DNA from 3 places in the Pseudomonas sp. BGA-UO-ETr-WB11 genome. Region 1 is predicted to be linked to each of the others. Evidence: predicted binding sites of a transcription regulator. Region 1 holds the regulator's gene; each other region holds the start of a gene.
The links. Region 1 encodes FliA, which starts transcription of late flagellar genes. Its sites were predicted from a motif close to CTAAAGTTTNNNNNNNNNNNGCCGNTAA; they were not measured.
Positions count from the first base shown of each region.

Region 2: a site for FliA is predicted at 2,438-2,465, ahead of AC56DI_RS16475 (methyl-accepting chemotaxis protein). Genes of this name have one in related genera too.
Region 3: a site for FliA is predicted at 2,151-2,178, ahead of AC56DI_RS08965 (flagellar protein MotY). Genes of this name have one in related genera too.

Region 1 is NZ_JCAQOS010000002.1:130,137-137,321, forward strand. Features, by position in the region: gene AC56DI_RS01040 (protein-glutamate methylesterase/protein-glutamine glutaminase) at 1-49, opposite strand, end outside; gene AC56DI_RS01045 (chemotaxis protein CheA) at 98-2,326, opposite strand; gene AC56DI_RS01050 (protein phosphatase CheZ) at 2,338-3,126, opposite strand; gene AC56DI_RS01055 (chemotaxis response regulator CheY) at 3,146-3,520, opposite strand; gene fliA (RNA polymerase sigma factor FliA) at 3,605-4,351, opposite strand; gene fleN (flagellar synthesis regulator FleN) at 4,348-5,184, opposite strand; gene flhF (flagellar biosynthesis GTPase FlhF) at 5,279-6,586, opposite strand; gene flhA (flagellar biosynthesis protein FlhA) at 6,598-7,185, opposite strand, start outside.
Region 2 is NZ_JCAQOS010000008.1:582,247-589,431, reverse strand. Features, by position in the region: gene AC56DI_RS16480 (malate synthase G) at 185-2,362, shown strand; gene AC56DI_RS16475 (methyl-accepting chemotaxis protein) at 2,571-4,193, shown strand; gene AC56DI_RS16470 (hypothetical protein) at 4,218-5,375, shown strand; gene AC56DI_RS16465 (phosphate ABC transporter substrate-binding protein) at 5,387-5,782, shown strand; gene AC56DI_RS16460 (putative nucleotidyltransferase substrate binding domain-containing protein) at 5,922-7,185, shown strand, end outside.
Region 3 is NZ_JCAQOS010000006.1:14,177-21,361, reverse strand. Features, by position in the region: gene AC56DI_RS08970 (argininosuccinate synthase) at 1-1,084, opposite strand, end outside; gene AC56DI_RS08965 (flagellar protein MotY) at 1,213-2,115, opposite strand; gene pyrC (dihydroorotase) at 2,291-3,337, shown strand; gene rnt (ribonuclease T) at 3,334-4,008, shown strand; gene AC56DI_RS08950 (FKBP-type peptidyl-prolyl cis-trans isomerase) at 4,042-4,383, opposite strand; gene AC56DI_RS08945 (ribbon-helix-helix domain-containing protein) at 4,461-4,769, opposite strand; gene AC56DI_RS08940 (DJ-1/PfpI family protein) at 4,832-5,416, opposite strand; gene AC56DI_RS08935 (glycine zipper 2TM domain-containing protein) at 5,543-6,088, opposite strand; gene secF (protein translocase subunit SecF) at 6,219-7,130, opposite strand; gene secD (protein translocase subunit SecD) at 7,144-7,185, opposite strand, start outside.

The sequences.
Region 1 (7,185 bases):
GGCGGCGGAAGAAACCGGAATCGTCCACCACCAGGACCTTAACAGCCATACACACTCCTAAGCAGGTGCGCGGTCAACTGACCAACGCACCAGAAAATCAGACGCGACGCGCGTAACGCTTGAGCATGCTCGGCACATCAAGGATCAGAGCGATACGCCCATCCCCTGTAATAGTGGCGCCGGACATGCCAGGAGTGCCCTGCAGCATTTTCCCCAAGGGTTTAATTACCACTTCTTCCTGGCCAACCAGTTGATCGACGACAAAGCCGATGCGCTGGGTACCCACGGAGAGAATCACCACATGTCCCTCGCGCTGTTCTTCATGCGCTGCCGAATGAATCAGCCAGCGCTTAAGGTAAAACAGCGGCAAGGCCTTGTCCCGCACGATAACCACTTCCTGGCCATCGACCACATTGGTACGCGAGAGATCCAAGTGGAAAATTTCATTGACGTTGACCAGCGGGAAGGCAAATGCCTGATCCCCGAGCATCACCATCAAGGTCGGCATAATCGCCAGGGTCAACGGCACCTTAATGACAATCTTGGTGCCCTGGCCCTTGGCTGAATAGATGTTGATGATGCCGTTGAGCTGGGAAATCTTGGTTTTCACCACGTCCATGCCCACACCACGACCGGACACGTCGGAAATCTCGGCTTTAGTTGAGAAGCCCGGCGCGAATATCAGGTTGTAGCATTCGGTCTCGCTTAAACGGTCTGCAGCATCTCGGTCCAGCACACCTTTCTCAACAGCCTTGGCCCGCAACACATCGGGGTCCATACCGTTGCCGTCGTCAGAGATCGACAACAAAATGTGATCGCCTTCCTGCTGGGCCGCCAGTACGATCTTGCCGCTACGGCTCTTGCCGTTGGCTTCGCGCTGCTCTGGCGACTCGATGCCATGGTCAACCGAGTTGCGCACCAAGTGCACCAACGGGTCGGCCAGGGCCTCAACCAAGTTCTTGTCGAGATCGGTTTCTTCACCGACCAGCTCCAAGTTGATTTCTTTTTTCAGGCTACGCGCCAAGTCACGTACCAATCGCGGAAAACGACCGAATACTTTCTTGATTGGCTGCATGCGGGTTTTCATTACCGCTGTTTGCAGATCCGCGGTCACCACATCCAGGTTGGATACAGCCTTGGCCATGGCCTCGTCGCCGCTATTGGAGCCCAAGCGCACCAAACGGTTACGCACCAGCACCAGCTCACCGACCATGTTCATGATTTCGTCGAGCCGCGCGGTATCCACACGTACAGTGGTTTCAGCCTCACTGGCCGCTGGTTTATCGGCAGCCGCGGCTGGTGCCGCAGACTTGGCGGGTTCAGCCTTGGCAGCGACTGGCGCTGGGGTCGGCTTGGCAACGGGTTTGCTCGGCGCTGATGCCGCTGGAGCGGGCACGGCAGCGACAGGTGCAGGTGCAGGTGCAGGTGCAGGTGCAGGTGCAGCAGGTTCAACGAACTTGCCCTTACCGTGCAACTGATCCAGCAACGCCTCAAACTCATCGTCGGTAATGTTTTCATTGGAGCTTGGCGCAACGCTGGGCGCGGCGACTGCCGCAGGCTCATCATTGCCAGCGGCAAACTGCCCCTTGCCGTGCAATTGATCAAGCAGCGCTTCAAATTCATCATCGGTGATTTCATCACCGGATGCCGGAGCAGCGGCTGGCGCCGGGGCTAGTGCAGCGGGCGCCGACTCTTCTGCCGGGGCAACAAACTGCCCCTTGCCATGCAGCTGATCCAGCAGGGCTTCGAATTCATCATCCGTAATTTCATCGCCCGACGTCGCCACCGGAGCGACCTCAGCAACCGCAGCGGGCTCAGCCAAGGCATCGAGCAACTGATCGAATTCGCTGTCGGTGATATCACCTTCGACTTCAGGCTCAGGCACGACTTCAGCCTGTGGTTCAGGAGCTGCTTCAGCAACCACCTCCACTGCTGAGGCAGGCTCAGCGAGGCGCGCCAAGGCGGCCAACAGTTGCGGAGTGGCGGGAGTCAGTTCGACGCGCTCACGCACTTCGGTAAACATGCCATTGACCGCATCCAGGGCCTCAAGCACCACATCCATGAGCTCGGAATCAACCCGACGCGAGCCTTTACGCAAAATGTCGAACACGTTTTCGGCGATATGGCAGCACTCCACCAGCTCATTGAGCTGAAGGAATCCGGCGCCGCCTTTGACGGTGTGAAACCCACGGAAAATCGCATTGAGCAAATTCATATCGTCCGGGCGGCTTTCCAGCTCAACCAACTGCTCGGACAATTGCTCAAGAATCTCGCCGGCCTCTACCAGGAAGTCCTGGAGAATCTCTTCATCGGCGCCGAAGCTCATTCGCGTGCTCCCTAAAATCCAAGGCTGGACAGCAGATCATCGACATCGACCTGACCGGATACGACGTCATCACGCTTATCGGCATGAATCTGCGGACCTTCACCCCGGGTTGGCTCTTTTTGTTGTTCTTGTTCGGCACGCAATGCGTCGTGATCGTGCTGAATGCCGGTATAGCGATCGATCTGCGAGGCCATGCACACCAGTTTGACCAGGTTGCGCTCGACCTCTGTTACCAGACTAGTGACCCGTTTGATCACCTGCCCAGTTAGATCCTGAAAATCTTGCGCCAGCAAAATGTCGTTGAGGTTGCCGGACAATTTGCTGCTGTCGCGCTCGCTACGCTCAAGGAACAACTCGATACGTTTAGCCAGTTCGCGAAACTCATCGGCACCGACCTCGCGACGCATAAAGCGCGCCCAATCAACCCCCAATGATCGCGACTCGCTGCTCAAATCATTGACCAGCGGCGCGCTCTCCTCCACCAGATCCATAGTGCGGTTAGCTGCTTTCTCGGTCATGCGCACAACGTAGTTGAGACGTTCGGTGGCATCACTGATCTGCGACACCTCCTCCGCATGGGAGCCGTGCAAATCGATTTGAAAGTTGACGATGGAGTTGTGCAGCTCACGAGTTAGCTTACCGACCTCGAAATACAGGCCTTGATCGCGTGCTTTGTTTAAATCGTGAATGACTTGTACAGCGTCGCCGAAATTGCCTCGTTCGAGGCTGTCCAGCAAATCTCGGGCGTGAGTTTTAAGGCTCGTTTCTAGATCGCCCATCTGCGGTTTTTCGTGCTCCATAGCGCCCTCGCGGCAGACATCAGCCGTTAACCCGCTCAAAGATCTTGTCGATCTTCTCTTTCAGCACTTGAGCAGTGAACGGCTTGACTACATAGCCATTCACCCCCGCCTGCGCCGCTTCAATAATCTGGTCGCGCTTGGCTTCTGCGGTCACCATCAACACCGGCAACTGCTTCAGGCGCTCGTCGGCACGCACCGCACGCAACAGGTCGATACCCGTCATGCCCGGCATGTTCCAGTCAGTGACCAGAAAGTCGAAACTGCCACTCTGCAACATCGGCAGTGCTGTAACGCCGTCATCGGCCTCGGCGGTATTGGTAAAACCCAAGTCACGCAAGAGGTTCTTGATGATCCGGCGCATCGTCGAGAAGTCATCGACGATGAGGATTTTCATATTCTTGTCCAAATCGACCTCCGTACAGTCCTAAACATGCCCAGCGCCTGGACATGCCGTGCAATCGTGAAACCAGCGTTGTGCTTAGTGCTCACGCCATTCGCCTAGCCGGGCCCGCAAACGTGCGGCGCACTGGCTGTGTAACTGGCTGACGCGAGATTCACTGACCCCCAGCACTTCGCCAATTTCCTTCAGATTCAGCTCTTCATCGTAATACAGGGCCAGGATCAAGCGCTCGCGCTCTGGCAAGTTGGCGATGGCATCAGCCAACGCCGCCTGGAAGCGTTCCTCTTCCAGATCACCAGAGGGCTCAAGCTGGGTAGTGCCCCTTTCTTCATGACTACCGCCCGGCTCGTTTTCCTGTAACAGGTCATCGAAGCTGAACAAACGGCTGCCCAAAGTGTCGCTCAGAATGCCGTAGTAATCCTCGAGACTCAATTGGAGTTCGGCCGCAACCTCTTGATCTTTAGCGTCTCGACCCGTTCTAGCCTCAACTTTTCGAATTGCATCGCTAACCATGCGACTGTTTCGATGCACCGAACGCGGTGCCCAATCGCCTTTACGCACGTCATCAAGCATGGCACCGCGGATGCGAATACCTGCGTAAGTTTCAAAACTGGCGCCCTTGGTGGCATCGTATTTGGTGGAAGCTTCGAGCAAGCCAATCATGCCCGCCTGGATCAAATCGTCCACCTGCACGTTAGCGGGTAACCGCGCCAACAGGTGATAAGCAATGCGTTTGACCAGAGGCGCATAGCGCTCGATCAACTGGTGCCGGGAGTCCTGCGCCTGCGCTTTGCTGTACATACGAAGTCCAGTGGCTGCTGTCATACGCCGATGTCCGCACTCGACTGCTGCTGCACCAGGCGCTCAACGAAAAACTCCAGATGTCCACGCGGGTTGGCCGGTAAAGGCCAGGCATCAACTTTCTGGGCGATTGCCTTGAATGCCAGCGCGCATTTCGAGCGCGGGAACGCTTCATACACCGCACGTTGCTTCTGCACGGCCTTGCGTACCGATTCGTCGTAGGGAATGGCCCCTACGTACTGCAAGGCCACGTCGAGGAAACGATCAGTGACCTTAGTCAGCTTAGCAAACAGATTGCGTCCTTCTTGCGGACTGTGGGCCATGTTGGCCAGCACCCGGAAACGACTCATGCCGTGATCGCGATTGAGCAGTTTGATCAGCGCGTAGGCGTCGGTGATCGAGGTGGGCTCATCGCACACCACCAGCAGGACTTCCTGGGCGGCGCGCACAAAACTCACCACGCCATCGCCAATGCCGGCGGCGGTATCGATGATCAACACATCAAGGTTGTCGCTGATCTCGCTGAACGCCTGAATCAAACCGGCGTGCTGCATCGGCGTCAGCTGCACCATGCTCTGGGTACCGGATGCGGCAGGCACAATGCGGATGCCGCCCGGCCCTTGCAGCAGCACGTCACGCAGTTCGCACTCACCACTGATCACGTCTTCCAGCGTACGTTTGGCGGTCAGCCCCAGCAGCACGTCGACGTTAGCCAACCCCAGGTCGGCGTCCATCAACATGACCCGCCGACCAAGGTCGGCCAGGGCCAGGGACAGGTTCACCGACACATTGGTCTTGCCGACGCCGCCCTTGCCGCCGGTCACCGCAATCACCTGAACGGGATGCATACTACCCATGTTCTCTACACACCTTGTCTTGCTTCAACTGGGATCGCCTGCCTGAGTTAACTCAGGAACGTCAGGCGATGCAAGGTACACACCTTCTCACAGGCTAGCCGACGCGCTGGGAGGGGTGCTGATATAAATCCGCAAACATATCGGCCATGGCATCTTCACTGGGCTCTTCGGGCGCCTGCAGACTCACGGCGCGACTGACCAGTTGATGGCTGCGCGGCACCTGCAAATCATCAGGAATCTTAGGCCCATCAGCCAGATAGGCTACCGGTAGGTGCTGGCTGATAGCCAGCCCTAAAACCTCACCGAGGCTGGTGGCTTCATCCAGTTTGGTCAAGATACAGCCGGACAATCCACAACGCTTGTAACTATGGTACGCCGCCTTGAGCACTTGGCTCTGGCTGGTGGCAGCTAAAACCAGATAATTCTTTGCCTTGACGCCACGGCTCGCCAGGGCCTCCAGCTGCATGCGCAGCTCAGGTGCGCTACCCGGCAGCCCGGCGGTATCGATCAACACCACACGCTTACGCACCAGCGGCGCCAGAGCCTGAGTCAAGGATTGGCCAGGATCAACCTGGGTCACCGAGACATTGAGAATGCGCCCCAGGGTTTTGAGCTGCTCCTGGGCGCCAATGCGATAGCTGTCCATGCTCACCAAGGCGATATTTTGCGCGCCGTACTTGAGCACATAGCGCGCGGCCAGCTTAGCCAAGGTGGTGGTTTTACCCATGCCCGCAGGCCCTACCAAGGCAATCACTCCGCCCTCTTCCAGCGGTTCAACCTGCGGCGTACGAATGGCGTGGGCCAGATGAGCCAGCAGCATGCGCCAGGCCTGGCGCGGCTCGGTCACCTTGGCAACCCGCTCCAGCAATGCCCGCGACAAATCGGCCGACAAGCCCATGCGCTGTAGCCGCCGCCACAGATTGGCTTGCTGCGGTTTGCGGGTTTGCAGCTGACCCCAGGCGATCGAGCCCAGCTGCACTTCGATCAATTCACGCAGGCCATGCAATTCAAAACGCATGGCATCCAGGGCGCTTTGCTCGGTGCCGGCAGAGGCTGCAGCGGCACTGCGTGGCAAGGCCGGACGAGGCGCCAGCGGTTTGGCAGCTGCCGCTGCAGCCGGGCCGAACAACTGGCCGTTCTGGCCGTTGTCCGCCTCCACCCGCGTGGTCAGTTCGGCATGGGCACTGGCGATCCGCGATTGGGTCTTGCGCAACTCAGCTTCCAGAGCCGGGTTGGCCTGACGCGCCGGCGCAGCAGGTACCTGATAGTCCAGGGCGGCCGTCAGCTCCACACCGCCAGCAACCCGGCGATTGGCGATGATCGAGGCGTCAGCGCCCAGCTCATCACGCACCAGTTTCATGGCTTGACGCATATCGGCGGCGAAAAAGCGTTTGACTTGCATGGCCTAGGACCTCAGTTCTGTCCCACCGTCGCAACGATGGTGACCTGCTTGTTATCCGGGATTTCCTGGTACGCCAGCACGTGCATATTCGGCACGGCCAGTCGAGCAAAGCGCGAGAGCATCGCCCGGACCGGACCGGCTACCAGCAGAATCGCTGGCTTGCCGAGCATTTCCTGGCGCTGCGCCGCATCCACCAGGGAACGCTGCAGCTTCTCGGCCATGCCAGGTTCAAGGAGGATGCCCTCCTCTGAGCCCTGACCGGCCTTCTGCAAGCTATTGAGCAAGATCTGTTCCAACCTTGGCTCAAGGGTGATCACAGGCAGCTCCGGCTCTAGTCCCACAACGCTTTGCACGATTGCGCGGGCCAAGGCCACACGGACCGCCACCACCATGGCGGCGGGATCTTGACTCTTGGTCGCGGTGTTGGCGATGGTCTCGGCGATGGTGCGGATGTCACGTACTGGCACCTGCTCCTGCAACAAGGCCTGCAACACCTTAAGCAGGGTCGACAGCGATACCGTGCCCGGCACCAGCTCTTCTGCCAGCTTGGGCGAGCTCTTGGCCAGCAACTGCAAGAGCTGCTGAACCTCTTCATGGCC
Region 2 (7,185 bases), on a different contig from region 1:
TGACCAGTACACGCGCAATAGTCGCGAAGCGACGCGCGCCCGCTGATTTTTTCTCCGGCATCATGTAGTATCCGCCGCCTCGAACTACATGGCCGCCCGGCCTTGGTTTAGAGCCTGCTTGGCGGCCGTCAAAAGCCTTATAAACAGGCTCTCCAGCGTTGATTTTGATAGAGAGAGGCAAGCAATGACTGAGCGCGTACAAGTCGGTGGCCTGCAGGTCGCCAAAGTCCTGTTCGACTTCGTAAACAACGAAGCCATTCCGGGTACCGGCATTGCTGCCGACCAGTTCTGGTCCGGCGCCGAAGCCGTGATCAACGATCTGGCCCCGAAAAACCGCGCTCTGCTGGCCAAGCGAGACGCCATCCAGGCACAAATCGACGGCTGGCACCAAGCCCGCGCCGGTCAGGCCCATGACGCAGCCGCCTACAAAGCCTTCCTGCAAGAAATCGGCTACCTGCTGCCAGAGCCGGCTGACTTCAAAATCACCACCACCAACGTCGACGCCGAAATCGCCACCATGGCCGGCCCGCAACTGGTAGTGCCGGTGATGAATGCGCGCTTCGCTCTGAACGCTTCCAATGCCCGTTGGGGCTCGCTGTACGATGCCTTGTACGGCACCGACGTGATCAGCGAAGAAGGCGGCGCCGAGAAAGGCCGTGGCTACAACAAGGTCCGTGGCGACAAAGTCATCGCTTACGCTCGCGCGTTCCTCGACCAAGCCGCACCGCTGGCTGCTGGCTCCCACGTTGACTCCACCGCGTACCGTGTCGAAGCCGGCAAGCTGATCATCAGCCTCAAAGGCGGCAGCAACACTGGCCTGCAAGACGATGCTCAACTGATCGGCTTCCAAGGTGACGCAGCAGCACCGACCGCCGTACTGCTCAAGCACAACGGCCTGCACTTCGAAATCCAGATCGATGCCAGCACCCCAGTCGGCCAGACCGACGCTGCCGGCGTCAAAGACGTGCTGATGGAAGCCGCGCTGACCACCATCATGGACTGCGAAGACTCCGTTGCTGCCGTCGATGCCGACGACAAAGTGGTGATCTACAAGAACTGGCTCGGCCTGATGAAGGGCGACCTGGCGGAAGAAGTCGCCAAGGGCGGCAGTACCTTCACCCGTACCATGAACCCGGACCGCGCCTACACCGCCGTGGATGGCAGCGCCCTGACCCTACACGGCCGCTCGCTGCTGTTCGTGCGTAACGTGGGTCACCTGATGACCATCGACGCCATCGTCGACAAAGACGGCTTTGAAGTGCCGGAAGGCATCATGGACGGCCTGGTTACCAGCCTGATCGCCCTGCATGACTTGAAAGGCAACAGCAGCCGCAAGAACAGCCGCACCGGCTCGATGTACATCGTTAAGCCGAAGATGCACGGCCCGGAAGAAGCGGCGTTCACCAACGAGCTGTTCGGCCGCATTGAAGACGTGCTGGGCATGACCCGCAACACCCTCAAAGTCGGCATCATGGACGAAGAGCGGCGCACCACCGTGAACCTGAAAGCCTGCATCCAGGCCGCCAGCGAGCGCGTTGTGTTCATCAACACCGGCTTCCTCGACCGCACCGGTGACGAGCTGCACACCTCCATGGAAGCAGGCGCCATGGTGCGCAAAGCGGCCATGAAATCCGAGAAGTGGATCAGCGCCTACGAAAACTGGAACGTCGACATCGGCCTGGCTGCTGGCCTGCAAGGTCGCGCCCAGATCGGTAAAGGCATGTGGGCCATGCCCGACCTGATGGCCGCCATGGTTGAGCAGAAGGTTGCTCACCCAATGGCCGGCGCCAACACCGCCTGGGTTCCATCGCCAACCGCCGCTGCTCTGCACGCCATGCACTACCACCAGGTTGACGTGTTCGCCCGTCAGGCCGAGCTGGCCAAGCGCGAACGCGCCTCGCTGGACGACATTCTGACCATTCCGCTGGCACCGAATACCAACTGGTCCGCCGAAGACGTGCAGAACGAACTGGACAACAACGCCCAGGGCATCCTCGGTTACGTGGTGCGCTGGATCGACCAAGGCGTCGGCTGCTCCAAGGTGCCAGACATCAACGACGTTGGCCTGATGGAAGACCGTGCAACCCTGCGCATCTCCAGCCAGCACATCGCCAACTGGCTGCGCCACGGCGTGGTCAGCCTTGAGCAAGTAATGGAAACCCTCAAGCGCATGGCGCCGGTGGTTGACCGTCAGAACGCCAACGACCCGCTGTACCGTCCGCTGGCGCCGAACTTCGACAGCAACATCGCCTTCCAGGCGGCGGTTGAACTGGTCGTCGAAGGCACCAAGCAACCGAACGGCTACACCGAGCCTGTGCTGCACCGTCGCCGCCGCGAATTCAAAGCGGCTAACGGCCTGTAATAGCAACAATGAAAAAGCCGCCTCAAAAAGGCGGCTTTTTTATGCCTACAACCGTGCATTTGTGCAGCCAAACAGCTATAGCAAATGTAGGGGCAGCCGATATTAATAAAACGGGGGCTAACTGCGCAGTCAGCCAGAGTGCCCCTGAACAGACCAAAAAGCCCCGGTCACTCCTGTATTACTTACGTGTCCCGTATTGGAGCACAACATGCTCAAGAATCTGTCCCTGACCCTGAAACTGGCGCTGCTGCCAGCCGTTGCCCTGCTCGGCCTGTTGCTGTACGTGGGCTACAACTCGCAGCAGCTATCCAATAACGATTCACGCCTGGTGGAGCTGGAAACCCATAGCTACCCGACGCTGGAAAAAACCGACGCGGTGATCTTCCAGTTCTCACGCATTCCGGCACTGCTCAACAGCGCGGTGGCGGCTGGCGAAGAGTCGACCCTCACCGAGGCCCGTGAGGTATTGCAGGCTATCGCCGCCAAACAACAGGAATTGCAAGGCTTGCTGAGTAACCAGCGCGAGCGCAGTGACGAACTCGATGCCTGGCGTGTGGCCGTGCAACGCTATGCGGAAAACGCCCTGTCTGCGTCGTCTCAGTTGGTCAAAGGCACGGCCAGTTTTGACACCCTGCGCCCAAACTTGGACCGCATGGCTAGCGATCTCAGCCAGGCGCAAAAACTGGGCTCCGCGTTCCGCACCAATGCCTACCAGGACTTCCAGGACGCACTGGCACAAACCCGCAAGGACAACGCCACCACTACCCGCGTGGGGATAATCCTCAGCCTAGTGCTGGTCGCGCTTGTGGCCCTTGGCTCGTGGCTGGTGATTAGCAGCATCATGCGCAACGTGCACGGTGTGATCGACTCACTGCAAGCGATTGCCCGTGGTGATGGCGACCTTACACGCCGCGTATCAGTGGAAGCCAATGACGAAATTGGCGCCATGATCGAGCTGTTCAATGGCTTCCTCGACAAACTGCAAGGCACCATTCGGCAGATCGTCGAAGCAGCCAGCCCGCTGGGGCAGATGTCCCAAGAGCTGTACCGTCTGACCCAGGGTTCGGAAGAGAACGCCAGCTCCCAGCAAGGCCATACCGACTCCATCAGCCGCGACATTCAGACCATGACCAGCAGCATTCAGGAGGTCGCCCATCGTTCGCGGCAAGCCTCGGATGAAGCCGGCGCGGCCTCCAAACAAGCCGATGCCGCACGGCAGAGCATTGGTAGCCTGTCGACCAGCATCAGCGACCTGGGCAGCAGCGTAATGGGCGCGGTCGAGGCCATGCAGCAACTGGAGGAAGAAACCCAGCAAGTTGGCTCGGTGCTTACCGTGATCCGCAGCATTGCCGAACAGACCAACCTGCTGGCCCTCAACGCCGCCATCGAAGCCGCCCGCGCCGGTGAACAAGGCCGCGGCTTCGCCGTAGTAGCGGACGAGGTGCGCAACCTGGCGCAGAAAACCGCCGCGTCCACCGCCGAGATCCAACAGATCATTCAGCGCCTGCAAAACAGCGCCAACGGCGTATTGAACGTGATGACCGTCAACGGCGAAAAAGCCCAAGGCAGCATCGAGCGCTCGGTGCAGGCCACCCAGATGCTCGACGTAATCGCCCAGGCCGTCGGCCAGATCAACGAGCTGAACGCCGGCATTGCCCAGTTCACCCAGGAACAGATCGGTCTTTCCAGTTCGATCCAGCAAGAAACCGCAGTCCTGCAAGGGGATGCCCAGGCCACCGCCCATGGTGCTCAAGCCACTGCCCGCCTCGGCGAGCAACTGGTCAGCACCGGCGACCACCTGCGCGCAGCCACTGCCCAGTTCCGCGTATAACCAGAAACAACAGGAGCACACCTGATGAGTAAACGTCACCTTCTAAGCCTGGCGGTTTGCCTGGCCAGCCTGCCCGCCCTTGCCGTAGAGCAAGGCGAGTATCAATTCAACGGTTTCGGCACCGTTGGCGTCACCCACATGGGTGGCGAGAGCGATCTGGACTACGGCATGCAAGGCCAGACCAACGATGGCTGGCGTGGCGATCAGTTGTCCAAGCTGGCCGTGCAACTGCGCTACGGCATCACCGACACCCTTAGCGTGACTGGCCAACTGGGCACCAAACCGGTTCAGGACTCCTGGGAAGTCGGCCCCGGCAATCTGTACCTGGCCTGGCAGGCGAACGACAACCTGACCTTGCGTGGCGGCCGCCTGGGTACGCCGATCTACATGTACTCGGAAACCCTCAATGTGGGCTTCTCCTACCCATGGCTGCGCCTCCCGGAAGAGGTCTACAGCCTCGTCCAACTGACCAGCCACGACGGCGGCGACGTGCTCTACAACCGCAGCACCGATATCGGCACCCTGAGTTTCCAAGTTGCAGGCGGCCAGGCTATCAAGCGCGACCACTACGCGCTGGATGACATGCAGGAACTGGACTATCGCGACGTATTCGCTACCAACGTAGCGCTCTCCACCGATAACTTCGGCACCTTCCGCATCGGCTATGCCGAGGCAGATTTGCAGATCACCGTGGATGAGACCATCACCAACGTTTTCGGCGCGCCGCAAGACGTTGTGTTCAATGCGCTGGATGCGCAAAAAGGCAAGTTCAGCTCGCTTGGCCACCAGTACGACGACGGTACTTGGTTGAGCGCTGCCGAAGCGGTCAAACTCACCGTTGAACGGGATGACGACGCCGAAACCAACGCGTTCTACATCATGGGCGGCCGCCGTTTCGGCGACTACCTGGCGCACGTGACCTACGGCCAACTGGATGAGTCGTCTGGCCGCCAAGTGTCGATGACCTACGGCCTGAACTACAGCATCACGCCAACCGTCACCCTCAAAAGCGAATACAAGCGCGTAGATACCTCGCAAAGCGATGAGTCGATCGGTGTATTCAAAGCCAATGCGCAGCAGTCCTATGACAATGCGGCCTACCAGCAGACTGGCGTCTTTGGCGCTCCGCTGGGCACCCACGATGCTGATATCTTCAGCGTCGGCGTCGACTTCATTTTCTAAGGAGAGCCTTTATGAAAAAAATGCTTAGCGCTCTCGCCCTGCTCAGTTGCGCCGCCTTGGCTCAGGCCGAAGTAGCGGTGATCGTCAATGCTGGCGCCAGCGCCGCTCCTAGTCAGGCCGATGTTGCCAACATCTTCCTGGGCAAGGACAAGTCGCTGAAAGGTGTCGATCAGGCTGCCTGGAATCCGACCAAGGAGAAGTTCTACGCCAGTGTGGCGAACAAGAACGAATCCCAGCTCAAGTCCTACTGGTCCGGCCTGGTGTTCACCGGCAAAGGCCAACCGCTGCCCACCGTAGCCGATGACGCTGCAGTGGTCGCCAAGGTTGGCGCGGAAGCGGACGCCATTGGCTACGTTGATGCCGCTGCCGTCTCCGACAAGGTCAAGGTGCTGTTCAAACTGCCTTGATCGTTGGTGACTGAAGAAACCGCCCTCCGGGGCGGTTTTTTTATGGCCACACAAAACCACCTAGTGCGACCAAAGTTGCATTGGCGCGCGGCGCTCACTTGAGCCAGCATCCAAGCAAAGCCCTCGCTGGTAATTCGCTATGCAGATCGACGCTCAGCACCCCGGCAAAGTGGCGGTGATGCAGAACATCCACGGCACCATGGAGTTTCTGCGCAAGTACCCGCCCTTCAACCAGATGGAAAGCGCGCATCTGGCCTTTCTGGTGGAGAACTGCCAACTGCGCTTCTATGCGACCGGCGACAGCATCATCAAGCCCGGCGACGGCCCCATCGAGTATTTCTACATCGTCAAACAGGGCCTGGTACACGGCGAGCGGCCTCACAGCAGCAAGGACGGCAAGGAAACCACCTTCGAGATCACCGCTGGTGAGTGCTTCCCATTAGCAGCCCTGATTGGCGAACGCGCCACCCGCACTGAGCACCTGGCCGCCCAAGACTGCTTCTGCCTGCTGCTCAACAAGCCGGCATTTATCAAGCTGTTCACCCTCTCCAACCCGCTGCGCGACTTTGCCCTGCGCGGGGTCAGCAGCCTGCTCGACCAGGTCAATCAACAGGTCCAGCTGCACGCTACCCAGACCCTTGGCGCGCAGTATTCGCTGGAGGCGCGCCTGGGCGAACTGGCGATGCAACAACCCGTCAGCTGTCGACCACACACGCCGCTGCGCGAGGCCGTACGGCTGATGCACGAGCAGCACGTGGGCAGCATGGTGATCACCGACGAGCAGCTCAAACCCCTGGGCATTTTCACCCTGCGCGATCTGCGCCGGGTGGTAGCCGATGGCTGCGACGACCTCAACCAGCCGATCGCCCAGCTGATGACCCAGCAACCCTTCGCCCTGTCACCTCAGGCCAGTGCCTTCGATGCGGCGATGGCGATGACCGAGCGGCATATCGCCCATGTCTGCCTGGTGGAGCACGGCCGTCTGTGCGGGGTGATCTCCGAGCGCGACCTGTTCTCCCTGCAGCGCGTTGATCTGGTTCACCTGGCGCGCAGCATCCGCCATGCCGGCAAGTTGGAAACCCTGGCGGCGCTGCGCAGCGACATCCAGCAGCTGGTCGATCACATGCTCGCCCATGGAGCGTCCTCGACCCAGATCACCCAGCTGATTACCCAGCTCAACGACCACACCGTGTGCCGGGTGATCGAACTGGGCATCGAGGCCCTTGGCGACCCCGGCGTGCCCTTTACCTGGCTGTGCTTTGGCAGCGAAGGCCGACGCGAGCAGACCCTGTATACCGACCAGGACAACGGCATCCTGTTTGACGCCACCGATGCGGCCGAGGCCGCGACCATTCGCGCGCGCCTGCTGCCCCTGGCCACCCATATCAACAATGCCCTGGCCG
Region 3 (7,185 bases), on a different contig from region 1:
AGTCGTCGGACTTGCGCCCGGTGACGATGACGTTGCCCTTGTACAGCTTCAGGCGCACAACGCCGTTCACATGCTCCTGGGAGGCGTCGATCATCTGTTGCAGCATCAGACGCTCCGGGCTCCACCAGTAGCCGGTGTAGATCAGGCTGGCGTACTTGGGCATCAGCTCGTCTTTCAGGTGGGCCACTTCGCGGTCCAGGGTGATCGACTCGATGGCGCGGTGCGCGCGCAGCATGATGGTGCCACCTGGGGTCTCGTAGCAGCCACGGGACTTCATGCCGACATAACGGTTCTCGACGATGTCCAGACGGCCGATGCCGTTGAGACCGCCGATGCGGTTCAATTCAGCCAGCACGGTGGCCGGGGTCATCTCAACGCCGTCGATGGCAACAATGTCGCCCTTGCGGTAGGTCAGCTCGATGTAGGTGGCCACGTCCGGTGCCTTTTGCGGGCACACGGTCCATTTCCACATGTCTTCTTCGTGCTCGGTCCAGGTGTCTTCCAGCACGCCGCCTTCATAGGAGATGTGCAGCAGGTTGGCATCCATGGAGTACGGCGACTTCTTCTTACCGTGACGCTCGATCGGAATGCCGTGCTTCTCGGCATAGTCCATCAGCTTCTCGCGTGACAACAGATCCCACTCGCGCCACGGAGCGATAACCTTCACGCCCGGCTTCAGCGCGTAGGCGCCCAGTTCGAAACGGACCTGGTCGTTGCCTTTGCCGGTGGCGCCGTGGGAGATGGCGTCGGCGCCAGTCTCGTTGGCGATCTCGATCAGACGCTTGGCGATCAGCGGACGGGCGATGGACGTACCCAGCAGGTACTCGCCTTCGTACACGGTATTGGCGCGGAACATCGGATAGACGAAATCACGCACGAACTCTTCGCGCAGGTCGTCGATGTAGATTTCCTTGACGCCCATGGCCTGAGCCTTGGCGCGGGCCGGTTCGACCTCTTCGCCCTGGCCGAGGTCGGCGGTGAAGGTCACCACTTCACAGTGATAGGTGTCTTGCAGCCACTTGAGGATCACCGAGGTATCCAGGCCACCGGAATAGGCCAGAACTACCTTCTTAACGTCCGTCATGCCATCAACTCCACGGGTTGTACGGAAAACCCGCGATTCTACCGGCCGCGACAGCTTATTTACAGGGGCGCGACACGCGATGACGACGAAGCGACGGCTTGTGCCGCACTGCTGACCGTCTGCTGCCGTCAGGAGGTGGCGCCCGCCTCACCCTTGGCAGCCGCGGCTGGCGGCGCTTCCTGCACGGCCTCACGCTCCAGTTGCAGGCTCACACGGCGATTTTTGGCGCGATTGGCCTCGTTGTTATTTGGCACCAGCGGATAGCGTTCACCGTGAAAACGCAGGGTGATCTGCGCTTCGGGCACGCCATTGGCCTTCAGGTACTCCATCACCGCCAATGCTCGACGGCGCGACAGGTCGCGATTGCTCAGGCGATTGCCGCTGTTGTCGGAGTGGCCATCGAGGTTGATGCGATTGACCGTCGGGTCGGCCTTGAGGAATTGCAAAATGATGTCCAGCTTGGCCTGGGCCAACGCATCGACCACCACCCCTGACGGGAAACCAATCTGCGCTTGTTTGATCTGATCGAAATTGACCGGCAGCAGCTTGGCCGTGCAGCCAAGGTAGTCTCGGTAAGCCTGGGCGAACTTGACCGGCAGGACGCGCACTTCCAGCGCATCGTTGCCGTGCTGGGTGCGCATCCGCACCAGCGGGCTGCGCCCTTCCAGCAAGCCGGTGAGCAAGCGCCCAGCCTGCAACTGATTGCTGCTGACCGGCTGGCCAGCCGCCACCCGCACTGCACCCAGGTTGATATCTCCACGTCCCGGCTGCCAAGGCGCCGCCGCGGCCAGCAAGGTGCCGGAGCCGTTACCTAGCCAGTGCTCATGGCCATTGATACGAAAAATCACCGACTCACCCGCACGGCGCACAAACTCACCGCTGCCAAAATCGCTGATCGGCTGCGACAAGCGACACTCGAACTGATCCCCTGCCACCGTCCACTGCACCGCCTCCAGACGCGTCTGGAAGGTAATGGCGGTGGCTGGCAGGCTGACGAGCAGACTGAGCAGGACGAAATAGCGCTGATGCACAGCAGGCTCCACAAGGGATTACGGCATTCCTCTCAGTATCGGTGCAGCGCGGCAAAACTTAAGCGCTGGGGCGACTTTTTCCCGTCCCACGGTGCTTTCAGACAAACAGCGGCGTGCCGGCGCAGGGCTTTTCCGGTAGCATGTTCAACCAGTTTTACCCGCCTGGAACCCCTTCATGTCTGACCGCCTGACCCTGCTGCGTCCCGACGACTGGCACATTCACCTGCGCGACGGTGCCGTGCTGGCCAATACCGTGGCCGATGTGGCCCGCACCTTTGGCCGCGCCATCATCATGCCCAACCTGGTGCCGCCGGTACGCAACGCCGCCGAAGCCGACGCCTACCGCCAGCGCATCCTTGCCGCACGGCCTGCCGGCAGCCAGTTTCAGCCGCTGATGGTGCTGTACCTCACCGACCTGACCTCGGCCGCCGACGTGCGCGCCGCCAAGGCTTCGGGCTTTGTGCATGCCGCCAAGCTGTATCCGGCCGGTGCCACCACCAACTCGGACTCGGGCGTCACCAGCATCGACAAGATCTTCCCGGCGCTGGAAGCCATGGCCGACGTTGGCCTGCCGCTACTGGTGCACGGCGAAGTGACGCGCAGCGAGATCGACGTGTTCGACCGCGAAAAAGCCTTTATCGATGAGCACCTGGTGCGCGTCGTAGAACGCTTCCCAAGCCTGAAAGTGGTGTTCGAACACATCACCACCGGCGACGCGGTGCAGTTCGTCAACAGTGCCTCGGCCAATGTTGGCGCCACCATCACCGCCCATCACCTACTCTACAACCGCAACCACATGCTGGTCGGCGGAATTCGTCCGCACTTCTATTGCCTGCCGATTCTCAAGCGCAACACCCACCAGGACGCCCTGCTGGATGCGGCCACCAGCGGCAGCAGCAAGTTTTTCCTCGGCACCGACTCGGCACCCCACGCCTTGCACGCCAAGGAAGCCGCCTGCGGCTGCGCCGGTTGCTACACCGCCTATGCGGCCATTGAACTGTATGCCGAGGCCTTCGAGCAGCGAAATGCGCTGGACAAGCTGGAAGGCTTTGCCAGCCTGCATGGCCCGGACTTCTACGGCCTGCCGCGCAATACCGACCGCATCACCTTGGTCCGTGAAGACTGGACCGCCCCGACCAGCTTGCCGCTCGGCGAGCAAACCGTTATTCCGCTGCGCGCTGGTGAACAACTGCGCTGGCGCCTGCTGGAGCACACTGCGTGAGCGAAGACCACTACGACGACGAACATGAAGGCGGTAGCGGCGGCGGTGCACGACACCCCATGGCCCAACGCTTTCGCGGTTACCTGCCGGTAGTCGTCGATGTTGAAACCGGCGGTTTCAACTGCGCCACCGACGCCCTGCTGGAAATTGCCGCGACCACCATCGGCATGGACGAAAAGGGCTTCGTGTTCCCCGACCACACCTATTTCTTTCGTGTTGAGCCGTTTGCCGGCGCCAACATCGAACAGGCCGCACTGGATTTCACCGGCATCAAGCTCGATCACCCGCTGCGCATGGCAGTAAGTGAAGAAAGCGCCCTGACTGATATTTTCCGTGGCATCCGCAAGGCGCTGAAGGCCAACGGCTGCAAGCGCGCGATTCTGGTCGGGCACAACAGCAGCTTCGATCTCGGCTTCCTCAACGCTGCTGTTGAGCGCACCGAACTCAAGCGCAACCCGTTCCACCCGTTCTCCAGCTTCGACACCGCCACCCTGGCCGGCCTCGCCTATGGCCAGACGGTCTTGGCGAAAGCCTGCCAGGCGGCGGGCATGGACTTCGACGGCCGCGAAGCCCACTCGGCCCGTTACGACACCGAGAAGACTGCCGAGCTGTTCTGCGGCATCGTCAATCGCTGGAAGGAACTGGGCGGCTGGCACGACTTCGACGACTGAGGTCGCCAGCCTAGGCCCTAGGGCTGACGCCGGTCACTCATCGCGCGTCAGCACTTCCAGCAGTTCGATTTCAAAGATCAGATTGGAGTGGGGTTTGATGTGGGCGCCGAACTGGCGTTCGCCGTAGCCCAGATGGGACGGCACCCAAAGCTTGCGCTTGCCGCCAACCTGCATGCCCATGAGCCCAATATCCCAGCCCTTGATCACTCGACCGGTGCCGATCACGCACTGGAACGGTTTACCGCGATCAAAGGACGAGTCGAACGGCGTGCCATCCTCAAGCCAGCCACGGTATTGGGTGGTGATCAACGCGCCCTTGACCACGGCTTTGCCGTCACCCAGCTGAATATCCTCAACCTGTAATTCGTTACCCATCGCCCACGCTCGATTCATCGCCAGAAGTGGCGGCTGATTATCGCCATGGGCCGCAGACGTGCAAGTGCAACGGCCATTCAGGGCAGTGCACGCCCCGGCACCAGGCTCAACTCGCCCAGGCGCTCGCGGCGCTGGCCAAGAAAGCGCGTGCAACTGACGCGCAGAAAAGACGCGAAGTTGACCACCTCACCGCGGTAATCCATGACTTCGTCATACAGTTTGGTGATCAACTGATTGGTGGTCATGCCATCGACGGCGGCGATTTCGCCGAGGATGTCCCAGAACTGATTTTCCAGGCGCAAGGTGGTGACCACACCACGAATGCGCAACGAGCGGGAGCGCGACTCGTAAAGAATCGGATCCGCTTTGACATACAGCTCGCACATGGATGCCTCCTTGAATAACCGCAGGCGCCACGCACATGGCGCCCACGGTTACCAGTAAACGCTTACAGACTGATCTGGGTACCCAGCAGACCGAGGAAGGCCGCCAGCCAGTTAGGGTGCGCAGGCCAAGCCGGCGCCGTCACCAGATTACCTTGAACATGGGCCTGATCGACGCCGATGTCCATATACTGGCCGCCCGCCAACTGCACTTCCGGGCCACAGGCCGGGTAGGCGCTGCATTCACGGCCTTTAAGCACACCCGCCGCCGCCAGCAACTGGGCGCCGTGGCAGACAGCTGCAATCGGCTTGCCGGCGGCATCGAAAGCTTGCACCAGGGCCAGCACGTCGGCATTCAGGCGCAGGTATTCCGGCGCACGACCACCGGGGATCAGCAAGGCATCGTAGTCAGCCGCCTTGACCTCGGCGAAGTCAAAATTCAGGGCAAAGTTGTGCCCCGGCTTTTCGCTGTAGGTCTGCTCGCCTTCAAAATCGTGAATGGCGGTGCGCACACTCTGCCCGGCCGACTTCCCCGGACACACCGCGTGCACACTGTGGCCGACCATCTGCAAGGCCTGGAAGGGCACCATCACTTCGTAGTCTTCAACATAGTCGCCGACTACCATCAGAATCTTCTTCGCTGCCATGATCGCTCTCCCGTGGGTGTATTCAGTTAGCCCATTGTTCACCCGCTGCTCTTCCACGGGGTAATAGCTGGCTACTACGCGCATAAAAAAAGCGCCCCGCGGGGCGCTTCTTGATCGAACGACGGACGCTTACTCGGCCGCTTTCTGCACCAGCAGCAGCTCGCCTTCCTTGCTCAAGGGGATTTGCGTACCCGGATCACGGTCCATGCGTACCTGGCTGACCTTATCGCCAATCTGGTACTTCACGTCATAACCGACCACGTTTTCACTGGTATCGGTCACCGTGCTGCAACGAGTCTCGGTGGTGGTGTAAGTGTCGTTGGCCTGCATGTTGCCCTGCACCTGATTGCCGGCGTAACCGCCAGCGGCAGCGCCCGCCACAGTGGCGACCTTCTTGCCGGTGCCGCCACCAATCTGATTACCGAGCAGACCACCTGCCAGGGCGCCAACCAGCGTACCGGCGATTTTGTGCTGGTCCTGCACCGGCTTCTGCTTGGTCACCGTCACGTCTTTACACACTTGCCGCGGCGTCTTGATGGTCTCCTTGATCGGCTGTACCGCCAAAACTTCGGCGTACTTCGGCGCACTGTTGATTACGCTGTAGGTCGCCACCGCACCACCCGCAGTGACACCCACCGCACCTAGCACCGCACCCACTAGCATTGATTTGTTCACGCCCGACTCCTGACAACTGTGTGAGGGAGCCTATTCGCTCCCATTCCCGACATTTGACTGCCGATACCTGTAATCAGTTCAGTGCACAAACCGCCGCCTGCCTAAACCGCGAGCGACGTCACAGATGCGTTTAAGGGCGCTCGTCCACTTCCTCGGCCACTACTGGCGGGATCAGGTCGTCGCGGGTCAGCTTGAGCCAGATCAGCAGGATGCTGGCGATATACACCGACGAGTAAGTACCCGCCGACACACCGATAAACAGCGCCAGGGAGAAGCCCCAGAGGTTTTCACCGGCAAAGATCATCAGCGCCACAATCGCCAGCAGGGTCGAAATCGACGTCGCCATGGTGCGCAGCAGGGTCTGGGTGGTGGAGATGTTGATGTTCTCGATCAACTCGGCCTTGCGCAGCAAACGGAAGTTCTCACGAATCCGGTCGAAGACCACGATGGTGTCGTTCAGCGAGTAACCGATGATCGCCAGCACTGCGGCCAGCACGGTGAGATCGAAAGGGATTTCGAAGAAGGAGAACACCCCGAGGGTCACGATTACGTCGTGGATCAACGAGACGATGGCGCCAAAGCCGAACTTCCACTGAAAGCGGAATGCCACGTAGACCATGATCCCGGCCAGGGCCAGCAACATGCCCAGGCCACCCTGGTCACGCAGCTCTTCACCCACGGTCGGGCCCACGAACTCGACGCGCTTGACCGCTGCCGGGTTGCTGGCATCGGCTTCAAGCAGAGCAGCAGCAATCTTGTTACCCAGTTGCGGATCATCGCCAGCCAGTCGCACCAGCACATCGGTGGTCGCGCCAAAGCTCTGCACCACGGCATCTTCATAACCGGCGCCGCGCAGTTGCTCACGCACCTTATTGAGGTCCGCCGGCTTTTCGTAGGCAAACTCGATCAGGGTACCGCCAGTAAAGTCGAGGCCGAAGTTCAGACCTTTGACCGCCAAACTGCCCAGGGAAATCAGGGTCAGGAGAACGGTCACGGCAAACGCCACATGGCGAATGCCCATGAAATTGATTACAGGTTTCATTGTCATCGCCCCTTTAGATCCACAGCTTCTTGAAGTCCCGACCACCAAAAATCAG